Linked DNA regions of Stieleria varia. The protein of the gene in region 2 interacts with the protein of the main gene of each other region in a pairwise test. Links are inferred from orthologs where the notes say so. Each region holds a gene or a part of one and is shown on either strand. Other genes may lie near its edges.

What was found.
Region 1: the proteins of ribD (region 2) and accC interact in binary tests that used the Escherichia coli proteins (3 or more experiments, as listed by UniProt). The link is inferred for Stieleria varia from one-to-one orthologs.

What each region holds. Positions count from the first base shown.
Region 1 is NZ_CP151726.1:6,232,843-6,236,036, reverse strand. The notes cover bases 10-2,875. They hold accC (acetyl-CoA carboxylase biotin carboxylase subunit), read right to left. Parts: upstream 2,182-2,875; coding sequence 838-2,181; downstream 10-837. Other genes in these bases: accB (acetyl-CoA carboxylase biotin carboxyl carrier protein), read right to left, coding at 2,213-2,689; Pla52nx_RS21150 (MraY family glycosyltransferase), read right to left, coding at 10-722. In the rest of the region: more of Pla52nx_RS21150, read right to left, coding at 1-9; Pla52nx_RS21135 (M24 family metallopeptidase), read right to left, coding at 2,909-3,194. UniProt on the Escherichia coli protein: This protein is a component of the acetyl coenzyme A carboxylase complex; first, biotin carboxylase catalyzes the carboxylation of the carrier protein and then the transcarboxylase transfers the carboxyl group to form malonyl-CoA.
Region 2 is NZ_CP151726.1:957,896-961,031, reverse strand. Bases 238-3,045 are described here. They hold ribD (bifunctional diaminohydroxyphosphoribosylaminopyrimidine deaminase/5-amino-6-(5-phosphoribosylamino)uracil reductase RibD), read left to right. Parts: upstream 238-942; coding sequence 943-2,148; downstream 2,149-3,045. Other genes in these bases: Pla52nx_RS03330 (hypothetical protein), read left to right, coding at 2,473-2,808; Pla52nx_RS03340 (tetratricopeptide repeat protein), read left to right, coding at 238-538. In the rest of the region: more of Pla52nx_RS03340, read left to right, coding at 1-237. UniProt on the Escherichia coli protein: Converts 2,5-diamino-6-(ribosylamino)-4(3h)-pyrimidinone 5'-phosphate into 5-amino-6-(ribosylamino)-2,4(1h,3h)-pyrimidinedione 5'-phosphate.

The DNA.
Region 1 (3,194 bases), 5.3 Mb from region 2 along the record:
ATCGCAACGGCGATCAAAAAGCCAACCAGATAGCTGCCACCATCCCCCATGAAGATCTTGGCCGGTGGTCGATTGTGCCAAAGAAATCCCAGCAACGCGCCACACACCACCAACAACAGTGACGCGACCAAGAACTGTGGCTGCGCGGTGCCCGGACTCGGTGTCGTCAACATCACGGCCGCCATCGATGTGGCGATGATTGCGGCCACACCGCCGCTCAGCCCGTCCATGTTATCCAGCATGTTGAACGAATTGATCACCGCAACGATCCACAACACGGACATCACGTGTGTCAACCACGGCAACCCGATGTATGCGGTCAGGCTAAAACCGAGGACCAAGACCACGAACGCTGCCACCGCAAACTCGACCACCAAGCGAATCATCACGGGGGCGCCGCGTCTGTCGTCCCAAATCCCCAACGCGAACAACACAGTGGCCGCGCCCATCAGCCCCCACAGCGTGCCACATCGCTGCCAAATGCCATCCAGATAAGGCGTGATCGTTTCCGGCATATGAGACTGCAGGTCTGGCGACTGCCTGACCACCATCAATGCGATGGTTCCAGCGGCGAAGGTCCCGATGATCCCCAGCCAAATTCCGATGCCTCCGCCGACGGGAGTGCTGCCGGAGTGTGTGCTATGGCCGCCTTCGTTGGCCACCAGTCCCAGCCGAAACGCGAACCGTCGTACCGGATACAGGCTGATCCAACTGATCAGCATCGGCGGCAACACGGTCACCGCAATCAACCATCCGATAAACGACGGATTCAAAAGATCCCATTCCTCGTAGAGCGTAGAAAAGCCAGTCCGATTACGCCACGAGCGTCAAATTGGTTCAACGAGTGAATTCGCGTTCGACGAATTTGGTGTCGTGCGTGCCGGCGACAAACTCCGGATGCTGCAGGACTTGGTCATGAAACGACGCCGTGGTGGTGACGCCGGTGCTGCGGATCTCTTTCAACGCCCGTCGCATCGTCGCGATCGCCTCGTCCCGCGTTTTGCAGTGAACGATTAGCTTGCCGATCATCGAGTCGTAGTACGGTGGCACCGTGTAGCCGCCATAAACGTGCGAATCGAACCGGACGCCGAATCCGCCTGGAGCGTAGAACTCTTGGATCTTGCCCGGGCACGGCATGAAATTTCGATCCGGGTTCTCGGCGTTGATCCGGCACTCAATCGCGTGGCCGGTGCATTGCAAGTCCGACTGGCTGAACGACAAGGGCAGCCCCGAGGCGACCCGAATCTGTTCTTTGATCAAGTCCACACCGGTGATCATTTCGGTGACCGGGTGTTCCACCTGAATCCGCGCGTTGACTTCGATGAAAAAGAAATCATTGTTTGCATCAACGATGAACTCGACCGTACCGGCGTTGGAGTAATTCGCGCCGCGGATCATCCTGACCGCCGCATCGCAGATCGCCTGCCGACGTTCTTCGGGCAAGTTCGGACTGGGGGCTTCTTCGATCAGTTTCTGATGCCGACGTTGAACGCTGCAATCGCGTTCGAACAAATGGCAAACATTGCCGTGTGTGTCCGCGATCACTTGGACTTCGATATGCCGCGGTGAGGTGACGTAACGTTCCAAGTACACCCCGCCATTGCCAAATGCGGCTTCGGCCTCCGTGCGTGCTTGCTGCACCGAAGTAAGCAGCGACTCCTCGTCTTCAGCCACCCGCATGCCTTTGCCACCGCCACCCGCGGTCGCTTTGATCAAAACCGGATAACCGATCTGACGAGCCGTTGCCAACGCCGTCGCGTCGTCTTCGATCAAGCCATCGCTGCCGGGCACGACTGGAACGTTGTTGGCGATCGCCATCGATCGGGCCGTATTCTTGTCGCCCAACTGTTCCATCGCCGTGGGGCTGGGACCGATGAACTCAAAGCCACTGGACCGACAGACTTCGTTGAAATGAGCGTTCTCGGCCAAGAAGCCGTAGCCGGGGTGGATCGCGTCGACATCGCCGACTTCCGCAGCCGCGATGATCTGATCGATCTTCAGGTAACTCTCCGAACTCTTGGGGCCGCCCACACAGTAGGCTTCGTCGGCCAATTGGACGTGCATCGAGCCCGCGTCGGCGGTGCTGTACACCGCGACGGTGCCGATGCCCATCTCTCGGGCGGCGCGGATGATCCGCAGTGCGATTTCGCCACGATTGGCGATCAAGATTTTTTGGAACACAGATTCGCTTCGTCAATCGGGTCGAGTGGGTTCACGCGTTGGGTGCAATGCGGAACATGGGCTTGCCAAAGTCAACGGCCTGCTGGTCCTGGATCAAGACTTCGACGACTTTGCCGCTGCACTCGGCGGGAATCTCATTGAACACCTTCATCGCCTCGACGATGCAGACGATCGTGTCCGGCGTCACCGTCTGGCCGACTTGCACGAACGGCTCGGCATCGGGATTGGCTCGAGAATAAAACGTTCCGATCATCGGCGCGTTGATCGTGATCGTGTTGTCGGGAACAGCCGGCGCGGCCGCGGGTGCCGCTGCGGGGGCGAAGGCTGGTTGCGCCGCGGCCGGTGCTGCGGCATAGACCGGGGCCACGCCGCCGCGATTGAGCTTGATTCGATCGTCACCCTGCTGCAGGTCGACTTCCACCAACTCGTGCTGTTCCATCAGCCGTACGATTTCACGAATGCGTTCAATGTCGAATACGCTTTCGCCCGCGTGCTTGCCTTTGCTCATGCTTGACTGCTCATCGAAAATATTTTGTGTCTGACGGTCGTGCGTTGGCCACCGCGATCATCCAGCAATGGTCGCCCAAACCGCCGTCGCGTCCGTGTTGACGCAAATTGGTGGTGAATGTCTCAGGTTATTCGGAATCGTGACCCTTGCCGAGACGCCACCCGGATGGGCGGTTTGTTCTGCTGCAAGCCTACGGTGCGGATTCAGAATGTGGAGGTTTTACAGAATTAGCTGACAATCATCGAGGCCCTTTGGCAAGGTGCTCAAAACCTCGTGCCCTGTTTCGGTCACCAGCACGTCGTCTTCGATGCGAATCCCAAAATCGCCTTCAAAGTAAACACCGGGCTCAACCGTGATGACCATCCCGACCGCCAAATTCTCCGTGCTGACGGCCGACATGCGGGGCGCCTCGTGGATTTGCAGCCCCACTCCGTGCCCAAGCCCGTGGACAAAATAGTCGCCCAAGCCCGCGTTCTTCAGCACATCGCGGGCCGCCGTGTCGACG
Region 2 (3,136 bases):
GTATATCTTGAGCCAATGTCAGTCGATCGGAGTCCGCAGCACGGGTGCCAAAGTCGCCAAGCAATTGATTGCTACGGACATGTCCGAAGATCAAAACGTCCTCAAGCTGCAATGCTACATGTACTGGCTGTCGGCCGTGTCGGATACTGCCCAAGCCGGCTCGATCGCTGAAGAAGCTATCGCGTTCGCAAAAGAAAAGAAACTGCCCTTCGCCTCGCTGTTGATGATGAAGCTCGAGCTGCACTTGAGCACGGGCGACGAAGCAGGATTCAAATCCACCATCGGTGAGATCGATGCCAACTACCGAAATAATCCGGAAGTCATGGCTCAACTGCAACAATTGCTGATGCGGGCAGGACTGATTCGCCCCGACGGTTCGCTCCGCCAAGGATCCCCAGCGGGGCCCGCGCCGGGAGCCTCGCCCGCGGCGTCCAGCTCATCAGGGCTGTGGACTCCCGACTCGCCAAACCCACCCGCCGCAGGTTCTCCTGCTAGCGGTGACGGTGGCAGCAAACTGTGGGTTCCAGGAATGGACTGATGCCCATGGCTGGATGTGATCATAGCGCTAGGCTGGAATGCTCAAAGTTTAGGCTTGACATTGTTTTTTCAGTCCATGTTTTCGTTCCATGCATCGCAATCAAAGTGAGCCTCAGGCGCTAGCCGTGGGCCGGCACCACAATCCGCCTCAGGCCCACGGCTAGCGCCTGAGGCTCACCGGGGCTACCAGCTGCGCCGGCAGTAGGGACATAGACTTGCGCAAACCCAAAAAGACACGACACCATACTTTGAGCAGTCCAGCGCTAGACGCGGTGATAGACGCAGCCTGTTTTCGTGCCAATCCGCGTAAAACGTTTCATGCAACCGTATTGCGTAGACTGTATGGAGTCGCGTGAATCATCCGCGTCTAGGTGTGCCCACAACAACGTAGCAGCGGCCCAATGAATGAGTGACACGCCCCCCAACCCAGATCAACCCGAACCCGATCAGCCCAACCTTGACCAGCGGGTCTTTGACGAGTACTGCATGCGGCTGGCTCTGCAACTTGCCCAACAAGGACAAGGACACGTCGAGCCAAACCCGATGGTCGGATGCGTCTTGGCTCGGGACGGTCAAATCATCGGTCAAGGCTACCACGAATCGTTCGGCGGACCTCATGCCGAAGTCCAGGCACTGCGGTCTCTAACCGATTCAGCGACAGCCAACAGCTGCACAGCGTATGTCACCTTGGAACCCTGTTGCCACCACGGCAAAACCCCGCCCTGCGTCGATGCCCTGATCAATGCCGGTGTCCGTCGTGTCGTCGTCGCAATGGACGACCCCTTTCCCAAAGTCAGCGGCGGCGGATTGGAACGACTGCGTCAAGCCGGAGTGGAGGTGCATCTCGGATTGCTGCGTGCTGATGCTGCGGAATTGAACGCGCCCTATCTGAAAAGGATCCGATCCGGCATTCCCTGGGTCATCGCCAAATGGGCGATGACCATGGACGGACGAATCGCCACCGTCTCCGGCCAGAGCCAGTGGATCACCGGTGAAACCGCCCGTCGATCCGTTCACCAATTACGCGCCCGCGTCGATGCCATCCTGACCGGCATGGGGACCGTCGAGTCCGATGACCCGACACTCACCGCCAGACTCTCAAATACAGACAACGACGGCACATCCATCGAGCCATCGAGGGTCGCGACACGTGTCGTGTTCTGCCGACATCGCTTGCCGGACTTGAAAAGCAAGTTGATGTCAACGATCGATCAAGCGCCCGTGCTGCTGATCGTTTCGGACACGATCGATGAGTCCCATTTGGCGAGCTTGACCCATGCGGGCGCAGCGGTCTTTCGTTGCCAAAATTCGGATCCCTCGCAAATGATCCATGCCGGCCTGACGCATCTGGGTAAGCAATCGATGACCAACGTGATGCTGGAATGTGGCAGCACAATGATGGGCAGCTTCCTGTGCCCCGAAAACTTGGTCGATGAATGTCACATCTACCTCGGCAATACGCTTTTCGGAGGAGCCACCGCCCTGGGCCCGATCGGCGGAAACGGATTCAAGATGCTCGCCCAGGCACCGCGCTTTCGCTTGGTCGAGACCACGCAGATGGATAATGATCTACGGATCATCTATCGATCGAGTACTCCACCGACCGGGTGATCCGGCGCATAAAACCGCGGGCATGACACAATCTCAATCTGAAGCCACCCGGCACAGGAGCGCCATCATTTTGACCACACTCCTGAGGCTCTGTAGTCATTTCGACTCTGCCTTGCTTTGGCTTTTTGATCGATCTCGTGCCGGAAAAAGGCTTATTTACGGCACTGGACGTGATTTCGGCCGTGCCGGCTTGGTTTGGTCCAGCGAATGCAGAGTATCTGGAGTCACTCAGCGCGCAAAGTCGATCGGCAAGCAGTTTGACGCTCGAATCTGCCGGGCTGAGACCCTCCCACACAGAGACCTCCCACACAAGGACAGAAACAGATGTTCAAGAAGGCATTGATTGTCGGCGCGATTGCCGTCGCAGCGGTCGTGTACACCGGCTCCGAAGCGAAAGCCGACCACTGTCACTCACGCGGATACTACGGCGGCCACACAAGCGCCTACTATCCATCGTACGGTGTGACTCGCAGTCGCAGCGCGTACTACCCCTCGTATTCTTATCGGGCACCGATCAGCAGCTATCGCAGCTACTATCCGTCGTATGGAATCGGTGTACCGTACCGTAGCAATCGAGGTTACGGCGTCGGTTATCCAGGGTTCGGCTACTCGGGCTACGGATACGGACGAAGCGGAATTTCGATCGGCATCGGATTCTGACCAGCACGCTTGGCGAATTCGTTCTCCCTGACGAAGTCACCGGCATCACGATGCAAACAGCAACCGCAAGCCAACAAGCTTGCGGTTTTTTTGTTGACCGCGAAGTCGGTCACAGAAGGTAGCCGTCGGTCGCGACAGCGCACCGACGGTGCGTAGAACCTCGCCGCAATCGACCCCGAAGGCGGTCGCAGAAATACCTTGCAACATACCGTCTTCGGACCATCCCACGGTTCATCCCACTGATAAAGCTGATCGACAGCGGCAAGGTATGGCGTGATAAGCGTTCGCCAACTGTGTAGCGGTTGACCGTACTTGGCGAAGGTTGTTG